One region of the Alteromonas sp. KC3 genome, then DNA from elsewhere that is predicted to be linked to it. Evidence: predicted binding sites of a transcription regulator. Region 1 holds the regulator's gene; the other holds the start of a gene.
What was found. The regulator FliA, encoded in region 1, starts transcription of late flagellar genes. The targets are predictions, from matches to a motif close to CTAAAGNTNNNNNNNNNNNNGCCGATA.
Positions count from the first base shown of each region.

Region 1 (8,327 bases):
TTCGACATACTTTCGTCATTGCTATTAATACCCAAACTAATAAGGCGATTTCGAACCAATACCAACTCGCCGACCATATTCATAATTTGATCTAAGCGCTTGGTGTCAACACGCACTGTAGTCTCAGCCGGAGGTGCTGCTGGTGCGGCTTTTTTATCGTCTTTTTTGGGTGCTTCTTTCTTCGCTGCCCCAGCAGGCGCTGGAGCAGGAGCGGCTGCTGCAGCCTTTTGCGGCGCTGGACCAGCCTTAGGTGCTGCTGGCGCTTCGCTTTTCGCTTTGTTAATCGCGTCGGTAGCCGTTTTATCTACCACTGGCTCAGCGGGCGTTGACGATTGTTTGGTAGGACCTTGCCCCGAACCATGCAATTGATCAAGTAGCGCTTCAAACTCGTCGTCAGTAATTTCTTCATCGCTTGATGCAGATACCGGTGCCGCTGGCGCAGGTGCTGATGCAGGTGCTGCATCTTCGCTACCGCCAAATTGACCTTTACCGTGTAAATCGTCAAGAAGCGCTTCGAATTCTTCATCGGTGATGTCATCGCTATCACCGCCTGCGCTTGGTGCAGGTTCAGCGGCTTTCGCTGGCGCTGCCGCTTTTGGTGCAGACTGACCGGGAGCACTTGAACCATGAAGTTCATCTAGCAAGGCTTCGAATTCATCTTCAGTGATTTCATCAATGCCACCACCGTCACTTGACGACGATGTAGGCTCTGACTCTTCAATAACAAGTTCAGGCTCATCCTCAACCTCTGCAGGCTGAGTTGCACTGGGTGCAGTATCGCCAAAGATATTTTCGTCAGGAGATTCTGGGCGACTTAGTTTGTGTAATAAGTCGACAAGATGTGCATCTGCAGGTTCTAGAGGATCACGCGCTTTAACACGTTCAAACATCTCTACCACCACATCGGTGGCCTGCAAAATAATATCCATTAACTCCGGCGTGAGTGTACGTTGCCCGTTTCGCATAACATCGAAAACGTTTTCGGCCCCGTGGCATATTTCAACCAACTCAGTCAGGGATAGAAACCCTGCTCCGCCTTTAACAGTATGGTAGCCGCGGAAAATTGCATTCAGCAAATCCGCGTCTTCTGGATTGTTCTCAAGATCAACGAGCTGTTCTTGTAATTGTTCAAGTATCTCTCCAGCTTCTACTAGAAAGTCCTGTAATATATCCTCGTCAACATCAAACGACATGCGCCCGCTCCCCTAAAAACCTAAGCTAGACAAAAGATCATCTACATCATCTTGGCCAGAAACAACATCATCGCGATTTTCCGCGTCAATAATTGGGCCTTCCGCTTGTACACCATCATTTTTATCGGCCTTAACGCTAGAAGGTTTAGAATGTTCTGAACCGTCGCGCTCGCCAAACATGGTTAACATGTTTACTAGGCTGTCCTCGACTTCTTTTACCAAGTCGATAACGCGGCGAATTACCTGACCAGTTAAATCTTGATAACCCTGTGCCATCAATACTTCTGTCAGTAACTGTGTGAGCTTAGTTGATTGCTCTGCGCTTTCTTCAAGTAAGTTATCTAAATCTGCACAAAGCGCTTTGAACTCGCCTAATTCTATTTGGCGGCTCATTAGCTTTTTCCACTCAGGCATCACTTTCTCGATGCGCTCAGCGAGCGTTTCTGCAATTGGCATGCTCGCTTCTACTGCATCCATAGTAGTATTAGCAGCTTTTTCAGTTTCTTCAATGACGTATGTCAGACGAGACTGTGCATCAGGCATATCTTCGGTCGCAAGATTCTTAATGCGATCGTCAATCTGAAAATTATTGAGCGCATCATGAAGTTGACGCGTCAGTTTTCCTACTTCTGCAAACAGCTCAACATTCTCCTTCATTGAGGCTGCTTCAAGTAGCGCATTGGCTGAAGCGTTGTCACCCTCTTCAAGATAGGCAACAAGTTGTTTAGCTTCGTCCAATGTAATCGGAACGTTTACATTTGGTGACATCCAGTAAACCTCGTTTCTCTGGTGAGCGTCTGGATCAACCTAAACGTTCGAAAATTTTATCCAATTTTTCTTTTAATGTTGCAGCTGTGAAAGGCTTAACTACATAGCCATTTACGCCGGCTTGCGCTGCCGCAACAATTTGTTCTTTCTTGGCTTCAGCAGTAACCATTAGCACAGGCAAATGCTTCAGTTTGTCATCGGCACGAATAGCACGCAGCAAGTCAATTCCTTGCATGCCTGGCATATTCCAATCGGTAACGACAAAGTCAAAGTCGCCTTGCTGTAGCATTGGCAACGCCGTACTTCCGTCATCCGCTTCCTGGATGTTGGAGAAACCCAAGTCTTTAAGTAGGTTTTTGATGATACGTCTCATGGTAGAAAAATCGTCAACCACGAGAATTTTCATACTTTTATCCAAAATAGCCTCCAGTGAGGGGTTAATTGTTATTAATATCTATTCTTCGTCAGCTTGCCACGACTTCATTCGTGATTTGAGTTTTAACATGGCCTGACTGTGAATTTGGCTTACTCTCGATTCACTAACATCAAGTACTTCACCTATTTCTCGTAGGTTTAGCTCTTCATCATAGTATAAAGAAAGCACGATAGCTTCTCGTTCAGGTAATGTTGTAATCGCATGGGCTAACGCCTTTTGGAAAGCACCTTGCATCAAGTCTTCAAGTGGTGCGTCGCTACCCCGATTTTGTTCAGTCGAAATAACGTCCTCAGACACACCTAAATCTTCAATGCCAACCAACTTACCAGCATTTACTTCATTCAACATTTGATGATAGTCCTGCAAACTCACATTGAGTTTAGCAGCAATATCAGAATCTCTGGCATCGCGTCCAGTCTCGCCTTCTACTTGCGAAATGGCTTCTGTTATCGCGCGACCGTTGCGATGCACTGACCGCGGCGTCCAATCGCCTTTTCGAATCTCGTCCAGCATAGCACCGCGGATACGAATACCCGCAAAGGTTTCAAAGCTCGCACCTTTCGAGCCGTCAAAATTGCGAGCAGCTTCTAATAAACCAATCATGCCTGATTGAATTAAATCGTCAACAAGTACACTAGCGGGCAAACGCGCCATCAAGTGATGAGCGATACGTTTAACCAAAGGCGCATGTCGTTCGACTAACTGCGACTTATCGGTTTGTTGTTGATAAGCTGCTGCCTTGCTATTCAACGCTGATTTCCTACTGCTTTCTCTGCAACCAACTGTTCAATGAAAAACTCTAAATGACCACCTGGCTGAGCCGGGATTGGCCATGACAATGCCTTGTTAGCCAGTTGAGTAATTGCAACGGCAGCAGGCGAACCTGGGTAGGCATCGACGATAGCGGTTTGTTTGCGTACCGCTTTACGAATATTTTCATCAAACGGGACAGTTGCCACTAATTCTAGTGCAACATCCAAAAATCGACCTGTTACTTTACTTAATTTACTAAACAGCTCTTGCCCTTCCCGCACGTCGCGCACCATATTGGCGACCACTTTAAATCGAAACACACCGTGTTCGCGATTCAAAATTTTGATCAGCGCGTAAGCGTCAGTTAATGATGTAGGCTCGTCGCACACTACAACCATAATATCCTGCGACGCTTTAGAAAAGCTTAATACCATGTCTGAGATACCCGCTGCGGTATCGACGATGAGAACATCAATTTGTGAACGTAATTCACTAAAGGCGCGTATTAAACCCGCATGCTGAGTAGGTGATAACTCTGCCATTGACTGTGTACCCGATGTCGCTGGCGCAATCTTGATTCCATGCGGACCAGTGACGAGTACCTCATCAAGCGTGCATTCACCCGATAATACGTGAGAAAGATTTTTCTCGACGCGAAGACCTAACATCACATCGACATTAGCCAGACCTAAGTCTGCATCGAGAACCATTACACGCTTACCCTGCTTAGCCATAGCAATGGCGGTGTTTAGTGTAATATTTGTTTTACCGACGCCACCTTTACCTCCGGTGACGGCAATAACTTTGATTAACCTTGATTGCTTCATTTTTCTTAAGCTACTCGCTTGGTCGTCAATCATACTGCTTATGCTGTTTTAATGGCGTTGTTACTACTAGTATGATTCAAACCGTACTTTTTATAAAGCTTTGCAGCAGCAGAAACCAAAGATTTTGCTTCTGCAATCTTAATGTCTTCTGGTACTTTTTGCCCATCGGTGACATAACTAACCGGTAACTGGTACTCAACTGCAGCACTAAGCACCTCTCCTAAAGAGTAGCACTCATCTAACTTTGTGAAAATACAGCCACTTAGTTCAATTTCATCATACGCTTTAATTATTCTCTGCAGTGCAGGATATTGTGTATTTGCCTGCGCTACCAAATATTTTTTCACTTGTGGCATTTGACCATTGTCAAATTGCTTAATTTGTTTAATCAAACGGCTATCTCGCTGACTAAACCCTGCTGTATCAATCAATACTAGACGCTTGTGACGCAGTTGGAAAAGTAAATCTGCTAACTCTTCGCTGGTTTGTGCTTTTCTTACTGTACAGCCAATTATCTTTCCGTAAGTAGCCAGTTGTTCAAACGCAGCTATTCTGTACGTATCAATGGTGATCATTGCCACTGATTCTGGGCCATACTTTTGGGCATATCGCGCAGCCAATTTTGCTACCGTGGTTGTCTTTCCCGTTCCAGTAGGACCCACCAATGCAACAGCGCCTTGTGCGGTAAGTATATCGTTACCTGTTACATTTATGCGATTAGCCAATAGGTTAAGAAGGTAAACCCACGCTTCGCGCTCATTGTAGTGAGCAGGCGTGTAATTTATTAGCTGAGTCGCAAGCGCATGACTTAAGCCCATATCGGTTAAACGCGTTATCAAATATTGATGAACGGGTTTTTGACGCTTATTTTTTGCGTCCATTAAATCAGCCACCTGATACTGTAAAACATTTCTCAGTGACGCTAGCTCTTCTTTAATCTGAGCAAGTTCGTCTGATTGATTAGGCGCAGTTTCATCTATGCTTGACGCTTGATGTGAAGGAAACGCATCTGCTTGCTCATAGCGGCTCGCACGGGATTGAGGTTGAGGCTGAGCAGCTTCAACTTCATCAATAAAGTCATCAGAAAAGTTAAGGTGCGATGCAATTTCATTAGCATGTTGCGCATTGGCAGAGGTATCTTTTTGGCTTTGCGGCTGAGCGCTTGAACCATGTTGCTTTTCAAGTAGCGCTTTTAAACTGTCTGGGCCGTCATCACCGATGATTTCACTTAAGCTAGGAACAGCTTTCTGACCGGGCGCTTTAGAGGCGGGTTTTGGCACTGACAACTTAGCCTCTGGCTCTTTATCGTAAGCTGCAACAAGCTCAATACCGTCAGCCACTTTGCGGTTTGACATGATAACCGCATCGCTACCCAACTCAGCTTTTACTTGGCTTAACGCCTCACGCATATCTTTGCCGAAGAAACGTCTTATTTTCATTGCAACCTCTCCAATCGCTCAGTGTCAGATTATTGACCGACCGAACTGACTATTTTTATCTGCTTATCATCAGGCACTTCTTGGTACGAAAGTACGTGGAGCCCAACAACTGAATACTTTAGGAAGCGTGACAGCACAGGTCTTAGCATGCCTGACGTCAGCAATACCGCAGGTTCACCTTCGAGTTCCTGCTGCTGACTGGCTTGTTGCAATGATTTTTGCAACTTATCTGCTAGTCCTGGCTCTATGCCAGCACCATCTTCACCGCCCGCTTGAAGAGACTGGTGCAACATCTGTTCCAACTCTGGCGCCAAGGTTATGACAGGTATCTCTTTGGCACCTTGTGTAATCTCTTGAACAATCAGTCGTTTCAACGAAATACGTACTGCAGATACCAGTACATCTGGGTCTTGGCTACGCGTACCATACTCACTTAGAGTTTGAACAATAGTACGCATATCACGAATTGGTACGCCTTCGAATAACAATGTTTGCAATACTTTAACTACGGTACTAAGCGGTAAAATATCCGGCACTAGTCCTTCAACAAGCTTAGGATGCTGCTTAGCCAACATATCAAGAAGTTGCTGAGCTTCTTCATGACCTAATAGTTGATAGGCATTATTAGTCAGAAGCTGACTTAAATGGGTTGCAACAACCGTTGCGGCATCGACCACGGTATAACCGAGTGTTTGAGCATGCTCGCGCTTATTCGGTTTTATCCATACAGCATCGAGCCCAAAAGCAGGATCTTTCGTTGCGCGTCCTTCAAGCTTGCCGAACACCTGCCCTGGATTAATCGCAAGCTCCTCGTCGTGACTAATGAGTGAGTCGCCAATGGTCACGCCGAGCATGGCAATAGTGTAAGTATTTGGTTCTAAATCGAGGTTATCGCGAATATGTACAGGAGGAATAAGAAACCCGAGTTCTTGCGACAATTTTTTACGCACGCCTTTAATGCGTGTTAATAACTCGCCACCTTGTGACTTATCGACAAGCGGGATAAGGCGATAGCCAACTTCTAACCCAATGGTATCGACTTGCTGTACATCATCCCAACCCAGCTCTTTGACTTCTGGCGCAACGGTTTCATCCTTAACCACGTCAGGGACTTTAGGCTCGGCAGCTTTTTTCTTCTCTTGTTGTGATTGCCAATAAGCAAAGCCTGCAATCAAAAAAGAGAAACCAAGAAACGCAACGTGGGGCATGCCAGGAATAATACCCATAACAAAAAGTACACCAGCGGCAATATACAAGGCTTGATTATTACCAAGTTGACCACGTATCTCTTTGCCCATCTCCTGAGTTTCGTTTTCACGAGTAACGATAATCGCGGTTGCGACTGACAAAAGTAGCGATGGAATTTGCGCGACAAGACCGTCACCGATAGTCAGGATAGTGTAAATTTCAATGGCGTTTCCAAATGTAAGATCATGCTGAATCATACCAATGAATAACCCACCAACTATATTGATGAGCATAATGAAAAGGCCCGCTACCGCATCGCCTTTTACAAATTTTGACGCACCGTCCATCGAACCGTAAAAGTCGGCTTCTGCGGTAATTTCTTCACGACGTTGACGCGCTTGATCTTGGTCGATATACCCAGCATTTAAGTCAGCATCAATTGCCATTTGCTTACCTGGCATAGCATCAAGAGTAAAGCGAGCACTTACTTCTGAAATACGACCTGCACCTGCGGTTACCACTTTAAAGTTGATGATGAGCAAGATAGCAAACACCACGATACCCACCGCATAGTTACCACCAATAACCACCGCGCCAAATGCTTCAATTACCTTACCGGCAGCGTCGCCGCCTTCGTGTCCATATAGGAGTACTACACGGGTAGATGCCACGTTAAGCGCCAGTCGCAAAACGGTCGCAATAAGGAGTACTAGAGGGAAAATACCAAAGTCGACAGGACGCTGCGTAAGTACCGCGACCAATATGATGACAAGGGAAAGTGCAATATTAAAACTGAAGAGCACGTCCAACAAGAACGGCGGCATAGGTAGAATTACCATGCCCATAATTGCCAAAAGTACGATTGGCGCACCTAAACCACTGGTAAAATTTTGCAGCTGATTTTTGTCGAAACGCTGAAGATAACCGGATAACTGCATCGCTTACTGTCTCACTATCAGAAAATTGACGCTTTTCACTATTCTGATAGGAACATTTCAACTAACGTGCCAGCTTTGATGAATAGCTACCACAGTCGCGTTGGATAAATAAAACGACGGGAATCCCCCCTAGAAATTACCGCCTGTATTCAGGTGGTATAGGCAAATCCCGTTTGAGTGGTCTGGGTCGTTTCCCCTTACCAGCGCGGTGCGCTTTAAGCTGATAAACATGGGCAAGCACTTGCGCCACTGCCATAAACAGCGCATTAGGTACTTCTTCATCGACTTCGGTAGAGTAAAAGATAGCACGAGCAAGCATAGGCGATGGAATAAGTGGGACATCGTTTGCGGTAGCAATTTTTCTTATATGCATGGCAAGTTCATCAGCCCCTTTCGCCACAACAACGGGGGCACGGTTGCCGCTTTCATCATATTTTATAGCAACCGAGAAGTGTGTTGGGTTAGTTACTACCACGTCAGCTTGCGGGACTTCCTGCATCATGCGTTTAGTGGCAGCTTGATACTGCAAGCGACGAATACGGCCTTTTACCATAGGATCGCCCTCGGCATTTTTGCGCTCGTCTTTGACCTCTTGCTTGGTCATTTTCATTTCTTTGTTGTGCTTATACATCTGATATGGCACATCAATAATGGCAATGGGGATCATACCGCAAGCAAGAATAAGAAATGCCCACTTGAGCATATCAAGGGCGTGAAAGATATTGCCGGGATACAACTCCATATCGAGGTGGAGTGCTTCATCTTGAAAGTACAATAGCGCCCCA
Region 1 covers NZ_AP024235.1:1,162,000-1,170,326, reverse strand. Annotated here, with positions in the region: gene JN178_RS05200 (chemotaxis protein CheA) at 1-1,193, opposite strand, end outside; gene JN178_RS05195 (protein phosphatase CheZ) at 1,206-1,961, opposite strand; gene cheY (chemotaxis response regulator CheY) at 1,996-2,379, opposite strand; gene JN178_RS05185 (RNA polymerase sigma factor FliA) at 2,416-3,147, opposite strand; gene JN178_RS05180 (MinD/ParA family protein) at 3,144-4,010, opposite strand; gene flhF (flagellar biosynthesis protein FlhF) at 4,016-5,416, opposite strand; gene flhA (flagellar biosynthesis protein FlhA) at 5,446-7,542, opposite strand; gene flhB (flagellar biosynthesis protein FlhB) at 7,679-8,327, opposite strand, start outside.

Region 2 (8,327 bases), 560 kb from region 1:
ACCGCACAACACGTGTTGCTTGACTGGTACCATGAAGGGCTCAATGCCTTTGAAAAAACCTGTCCGACAGGCTCAGGCGTATTTGACGATGTGAAGCCACTGTTGATTGGTGCATGCTTACACCCTGATGATATGGCCGCCCGCGACGAACTGGTCAACATGAGTATTACGCTTAATAGCCAGCTTGTAGCGCAACTTGAAGCTGGACGAGACCGTTTGCTTGAACTTAATGCCTCGGGTGAAGGACGTGTCGAACAACTGCTTGAAGATATTATTACGTTGGATAGTGAGCAAGATTTATCGCGCTTTATGGGGCGTGTTTTCGACGCCATAGGCGTTCAACAAGACGAAAAAGGTAACGACTGCTTCATCCTTATGCCAACGGAATCCATGGTTAGCCAGTTACCAGGACTCGATCCTGAGGGCATGACAGTGACGTACAAACGCCGTGTGGCTACTACACTAGAGAACGTGCAGTTCTTAAGCTGGGACCATCCGCTAGTGCATACTGCAATTGATGTGGTGCTTACCGATGTGCACGGCAAAAGTAGTATGGGCTTCATCGCTGAACCTTCGCTGCCTAAGGGGGCCTATTGGATAGAAGCGCTTTTTGTATTGCACGCGCAAGCGCCAAAAGCACTTCAATTAGGTCGCTTTTTACCGCAAACACCGGTAAGAGTGTGTCTAGATGCTCAAGGCAAACCGTCTGATTTAAGCTTTGATGTAAAACGCAAAGTAGGCCGAAAAATATCAGCACAGCTAATTAAAGCGCTACAACAGCCGCTTGAATTAGCGATAGAAAAAGCGCGTAAACTTGCGCATCAAGAAGCAAACCAAAAGCAGCACGATGCGCTAGCAACTATGCACAATACGCTAAATGGCGAGATTCAGCGATTAAGAGATCTTAAAAAACGCAACCCTGCAGTGCGCGACAGTGAAATAGAATTTATCGAAACCCAAATGAATGCGTTAGATAAAGTTATTCAAGAAGCAGATGTCCAGCTAGACGCACTGCGCATAGTGGTGAATAACCCTTAATGGCAAATCCAAGTTTTGAGTACAAACCACCCATGATGCCTTATCTCGATTTCCTTTATCGAGATGAGGACATCGTTGTGGCACATAAGCCCAGTGGACTATTAAGCGTACCGGGCAAGGCAGCTGAGCATAAAGATGCGTTGATCACTCGGGTCAACGCTGTATTGCCAACTGCCACAGTGGTTCATCGACTCGATATGGCCACATCGGGCATTATGGTGATGGCGTTGAACAAAGACAGCCATCGCCATATCTCCAAGCAATTTGAGCTTAGAAAAACAAAAAAGCGTTACTTTGCCAGCGTCTTTGGCCATATAGCTCAAGATAGCGGCGAAGTAGATTTGCCGTTAATTTGTGACTGGCCTAATAGACCAAAGCAGATGGTTGATTTTGAACGGGGAAAACACGCGTTAACGCACTTTGAAGTAGTTGATCGCATGTATGATACAAACGGACATCCCTTTTCACTTGTTGCGCTTTACCCCATTACCGGGCGCTCACATCAGTTGCGGGTACATATGCTAGAACTTGGTCACCCTATTTTGGGTGATAGGCTTTATGCACATGACAGTGCTTTGGCCATGGCTTCACGCTTGCAGTTACACGCTGAGAGCTTATGCTTTACTCATCCATCTACTAAGCAATGGCTCAACTTTCAATGTCCAGCGCCGTTTAGTCATGTTCGCGCCGAGCCACTTTCTCAAGACTAAATCACGCTAGGAATAAACGCTGGGCAGCGAACTATTCGCGATATTTGGATTGCAGATATTTGTCATTAGGCCGATATACCGTATGTAGACTATTTTAGTTAAAGCGCTTTTTTCGTTAGGACTGGTTCGCAAACAATGATTAAGCATCTGTGCTCGCTTCTATTTTTGATGATACCGACCGTGTATTCATCTGCCGCTGTAGGCGACTTTTTTGCCGATATTAGCCATGCATACTTACCCGGTCAGGTAACAGAAATTATCGCTGGCGACACTATTTTGCCCATTGTCGAAGTTGACGCTCACACCCCCTTGCCACTGGGAACTGCTATTATCATTAGTGAATTGTCTCCAGCGGGATTAACGATGGGACAGGGCGACATGTTGGCTGAAAAACTGGCCGAAAAAGGCTGGAACGTGATTATCAGCCCATTTGAGCAACCGTTACACAATGACGCTCAAGCCACTTCACAAGTAGAAAGCGAAAACCCACCAGAGCAATCAGATAATGTACTGACGATGGACCCAGACATCCATCCTCGAAGTAATCAGCTTACTCAGCATCTCGATTTTGACGACACCAAAAACAAATTAGGCATGCAACTGAACGCACTTAACAACTATCTTCAAGAGCGACAAGGTTACCGACTAATTATCGCACAAGGCATGCTGGCAGCGAGCTTTTTGTCACTAGCAACCACACAACCGTCACTTCACCCTGACACATTTGTCGCTATTTCCCCATTTTGGCCAGATTCCACAATTAACGACTTAGTCGTTGATAATATTGCCCAATCAGACTTTCCGGTCCTAGATCTTGCTGTGGGCAACTACAGCAACTGGGCATCAAGTACCGCAGCACAGCGACGAGTGAGTGCAAAAAATGCACTAAAAATGCACTATCGTCAGGTTGAGATATCGGGCACACCATTAGTCTTTAGTATAAAGCCAGATCAAGAAAGCGCCTATATTCATACACTTACAAACACCACTATTGGCTGGACACGTCATCTAGGCTGGTAAATCTCTGTTCTAGGGATTACGCTAAATTAATCAAGAAAACAATTACCTAGTGAGAAAACGCGCTACGCAATGGCCTGCTAACGAGCAGTTAGATTGTTATGAACTATAATACTTGTATAACGCAAATACGGTTGGGCACCTCGTGACTGTTCAAGATTTCGTAGATAGTAAAGCGAAGCAACTGTGTTTTTATTTGAAAGCATTCTGGCAGGGCGAACTTCCCGCAGAGGAGCTCGAGCTCTTCTTTTGGGACAGCATGGAAGAGTGGGGCCAGATTGATTACACATTAACACAGCCATATACGCCAAAAGAACGTGTTTTTTGGCATCTATTACACCAAGTGCATTATTGGAATGGCGATAAACTTGAAAACGATAAATACCTCTTCGACGAATTAAGTAACTGCGTCAACTTTCTTGATGGATTAGGGCATTGCCCTTTAGATTGTGTGGGTGTTCGCCCCTAACCCACGCGTTCTCCTCTCTTACCACAATAAAAACCATTCTCTAGGTTGCTTATCATCAATGTTCATGGCTCAATGACATTTTTGCATACTCGCCAAGGGCTAACTTATTTGTTCTCTGCATTAAACACCTATAAAGACAAACGCTTTCTGAGTATTTTTTGTTTCGGAATATCCAGTGGTTTTCCATGGATAATGATTGGTTCTGTGCTCTCTGCTTGGCTTAAAGACGAAAACTTATCACGTTCTGCAATTGGGTTATTCGGCATTATCTTTGCCACGTATTCGTTTAACTTTTTATGGTCGCCTTTACTAGACAAACTCAAGCCACCTTTTTTAGGGCAGCGCCGAGGCTGGATTATGGCTATGCAAGGTGCTGTTGTTGTGTGCTGCCTTGTTATGTCTCAACTGAGTGCTACTAGTGATTTATTTTATATTGCACTTGTAGGCCTTTTCATCGCAATTGCCTCCTCTACACAAGATATAGCCATTGATGGCTTTCGCATAGATACCATTGCAGAGAATGACAAAGATGGTATGTCAGCGGCTTCTTCTGTCGCCACTGCAGGATGGTGGACAGGCTACGGTGGCTTGGGTGCAATTCCCTTTTATCTTGCCGACTATACCGCCTACACATGGCCTGATATCTATCTACTTTTAGCCGTCATGATGCTTCTGCTAATGGTTGCGACATTGCTGACCAACGAGCCTGAAATTGATAGAAAAGCACTTTTAAGCCAAATAACGCACGAAACTGGCAGCGGCGTTCTGTATTGGCTTAGAGCGACATTGATAACGCCTTTCTCAGAGTTTTTTAGTCGAAACGGCGTGAAACTAGCTGCCTCTTTCCTGTTATTTATATTTTTGTTCAAGATTGGTGAAGCATTTTTGGGGCGTATGAGTATCGTCTTTTACAAAGAAATTGGCTTTTCAAATAGCGATATAGGTACGTACTCAAAGCTGCTCAATTGGTGGGTTACTATTGTATTTTCGCTTTTAGGCGGCCTGGTTAATATCCGCTACGGCATTTACAAAGGGCTAATGATTGCGGGCATTGCCATGGCGGCCTCTAACCTTATGTTTGCGCTAATTGCACAGACAGGTCCATCAACGGGCTTGTTAGCAATAACCGTGATAGTGGATGGTTTTACAGGTGCGTGGAGCACAGTCGCTATGGTGGCGTTTATATCGTTACTTTGCAATCGTGCGTTCAGTGCAACCCAGTATGCACTTATGGCCTCATTAAGTGTTGCTGGACGCACACTGGTGGCCTCAAGCAGTGGATTTGTTGTTGACGCCCTTGACGGTAATTGGAGCCTGTTTTTTATTGCTACAGCCCTTATGGTCATACCCAGCTTGTGCTTTCTGTATAGCATTCGCGAAAATATAAAAAAAGTCGAATATTCAAATAACTAAGTGTTAATTTTTTACTCATAACCTTGCAAGTAAACATAAGTTATCTACAGTTAATGAAGAAAGAAATATTCATGTTCTGTTAACTCGTTGATATAGCAATGTCACTGCAAGGAAGTACTTTGGTAACGGAGAAGCTTAGTCATTCAAACAAAAGGGTCAAAAACACCCGCCGCGAGCGTGCACTGTCGAAAGTTAAGATTGCGATGGTCACTATTGTACTTGTCACGCTCGCATCACTTACTCACATACTCAACCAACAACAGCACGCGATTTCAGCATTGAAACAACACAGTGCATTCGAAGACGCGCTAATTTCAACTGAACAACAGATCAATCGTTACCAGTACAGCCAAAATATTGCCCTGGTAGCGCCTTTGCAAGAAAACTTACTAGCCACTTATCAACGGATAGCAACACATTTTGCACAAGAGCAGGAAATCAAATTCGTTGAGAATGAACTCTCCTTTGAAGCATTTGAGGGCAAGCAACGCAGCCTAATGCGAGAAGCAAACCATAGTGTTATTCAAGATACTATGCTTCAACTCTACACCTTGGCTGTACTGCCCTCTGAACAAGCCGCCCAGTTGCTTAATGCCGTATTCACACTTACACCATTAATCAATGCTATTCAAACTCAGGAGAGCGCACTTCAAAACCAAATATCGTCAATTAGGCAACAGATGTTGCTTGTACTCATTTTTTCAGTTATTACGCTGGCATTAATTCAAGTAATTGGGTGGCTGTTTGGCAAGAATCAGCCTCATAAATCCACTTCGCTGTTACATCGTTCAGCGCTTCGCGTGTCTTTTGCTGATAAAGAGCAGCGTCATCAAAAAGAGTTTATTCAACTTATTAGTCACGAGTTTCGAGCACCTATTAGCGTAATTATTAGTGCTCTAGAGCTTATTCCCAATATGGAAGCGCAGCGCAGTCGACTTATCCAGCAAGCTGAGCAATCAAGCTATCGGTTACTCAGTCTAACCAATAATTTAACCGAACTATTGTCAGACAATATAGAAGACGACCTACAACCCCAGTCCATTGATTTAATTGGGCTCCTTGATGAGTGTATTTCCCCCTTTTCGATTCAAGTAAAAGACAAGAAAGTTGAGTTGAATATGCATTGCAGCCATAGTGTGCCGCATTTTGTTGAATCTGACCCTGTTGCTATTACTAAAGTCGTTACCGCCATTTTAGACAACGCGGTAAAATTCACTTCATCTGGCCTAATCGACGTCACCATTACAACGCTGGTAAAACACCAAGGTATTTTCCTTGTTGTTATTATCAGCGATACTGGTATTGGTATTGACGACGACACACAAGCGAAAATGTTTGATCGCTTCTACCGCGGAAAGCATGCTACTACGCATCGTTATCCTGGCGCGGGTATTGGCTTATCGGTGGCTAAGCGCAGTCTTGATAAGCTAGGTGGTTCATTGAGTGTAAATAGCACCGTAGGGGTCGGTAGTGAGTTCAAGGTGCATATTCCTATTAAACCGTTGGAAACACCTATCATTGAGGTATCTTCTCCGTCTAATGCAAAATTTGCTGTAGTCGATGATCTGGAGATCTCACGTCTTCATTTACAATCAATCATTACCTCGCAAGGCTTCAGCGCACGTACCTTTTCATCTGGTGCCGAATTGATTAACCTTCACGATGAAGTACTGCAGTTCAGCGCTATCATTGCCGATTTATACATGCCAGGTATGACAGGACTCGAGTTAGTTAAAACCCTCTCAGCGATTTACGGCGAGCGCGTCCCCCCTGTCGTCGTACTCTCTGCTACCCCCGATATTGCCAATATCATTGCTAACTCCGATTTACCCATTTATCAAAGTTTCGTGAAGCCCATTGATAAACAGAGACTTGTCGACACGCTGCATAATTTAGCCATGAATAAAACGAAGATAATGGCCCCCGTTACACGAGCAAACATACTGGTTGTTGAAGACGAGCCAATTAATGCGGAAATGGTGGAGCACATGTTGACATGTATGGGGCATGCCGTGACTATCTGCTACAACGGTGACGATGCCATTATTCGCGCAAATGAAAGCGCGTATGATTGTGTTCTGCTCGACATCAATTTGCCCGATCTAAGCGGCTTAGAAGTAGCAAAGATATTACGGGAACGCAATCCAGACCTCCCTATTATTGCACTTACTGCCAATGCACAACGAGACGATAAGGAAGCCTCATTAAGGGCTGGAATGCGCTATCACCTCGTCAAACCCATTACCTTTCAAGAGCTTAAAAATACGCTTAAACTTACCATTTAAGCGCATATTGGGTGTTTTGATGTTTAGCTAAAGCGTTACCGATTCAAATACTCGGTGCTGATTTCTGCCGTTTTGCTTGGCTTCATAAAGGGCTTGGTCAGCCAGTTCAAGCCAGCCCATTGCGCCTTTAATGTTGGAATCAAACTCCGCCAAGCCTAAACTGATGGTAAAGCGAATGGTTTTTCCCTCATGCTCAACTTCTAAGCGCTGAGCGAACTGACGAATGCGTTCAGCCACTACTTTTGCATTGTCCAACGCCGAGTCGGTCAAGATGATTGCAAACTCTTCACCACCATAGCGACCTGCTAAATCTGTTTCGCGGATGCAACGTTTGATCAGCGCAGCGAGCATTTTAATTACTTTATCGCCGGCTTGGTGACCATAGGTATCATTAATACGTTTAAAGTGGTCTATATCCAGCATCATTGCTGTGCTTGGTTTTCCGCGGCGTTTACTCAACTTGAACACTTCATCGAAGCGTTCTTGCCAATAGCGGCGATTGTACAACCCAGTTAGGCCATCGACGCGACTGGCCGTTTTTAACTCTTCGTTTAAGTGCTCCATGCCGAGTTTCCCCAACGCCTGCTCTGTCACATCGTAAACCAACATGCAAAACTGCTCGACATGGCCCGCTTTATCGACAATAGGGAACATAGTCACGTTCTGATACATATGATCTGCAGCACAGGTTACTGGGCGATTACATCCAAACTTAAACAAATATGGGCGCTGCTCCCAAATGATAAATACGGGGCTTTTAAGGTTAAATACGGGGTCTACTTTGGTACGTAGCCATTGCTCATCAATTTCTGAAAATTGACTAAACAAGCTCTTTCCAACCATATCGACACTGCGCATGCCCCCATGGTTTTCCATGAATTTGTTCCACACTTTCACCTCAAAAGTGCGGTCGAGGATCACTACGCCGACCTCAATAGAATTTAAGAGCTCACTAGGCAATGCCGTTGAATCAGATAAAGTCGCCGAGTTAAATGAATCTGTTGGGATGCTCATAGACTGTCCTTGTCGTCGTTGAGAAGTCGAGAGTACAGTTGATTAATGGCGTCACCGGGAAACAACAACAGCAAGTCAAACGAGATATCTCTTGCCTTTATTGCATATCCTATTTCGATGGCCATAAGCTTTCCCCATCGATGCACGTTATCACTTAACAACGTCGACAAGCCTTTGTGCTGGCCTAATAACACAGGGTGCGTGTGACTAAACTCAACGTTCAGCTGTTCAGACAACCCATTTAAGCATGCCCCTATTAGGATATTCGATACATCCATCAACGCCTCAAGCGCAAGGCTGGCGGGAGACTCAGATGGAGGATACTTCAGTAACTCTACAATATTTTGCGAGTTTGTATCATTGAAAATCACCAGTGCTTCG
Region 2 covers NZ_AP024235.1:600,993-609,319, reverse strand. Annotated here, with positions in the region: gene rapA (RNA polymerase-associated protein RapA) at 1-1,038, shown strand, start outside; gene JN178_RS02740 (pseudouridine synthase) at 1,038-1,748, shown strand; gene JN178_RS02735 (DUF3530 family protein) at 1,884-2,768, shown strand; gene JN178_RS02730 (hypothetical protein) at 2,911-3,234, shown strand; gene JN178_RS02725 (AmpG family muropeptide MFS transporter) at 3,307-4,647, shown strand; gene JN178_RS02720 (hybrid sensor histidine kinase/response regulator) at 4,767-6,932, shown strand; gene JN178_RS02715 (sensor domain-containing diguanylate cyclase) at 6,960-7,946, opposite strand; gene JN178_RS02710 (response regulator) at 7,943-8,327, opposite strand, start outside.
Region 2: a site for FliA is predicted at 1,798-1,824, ahead of JN178_RS02735 (DUF3530 family protein). Genes of this name have one in related genera too.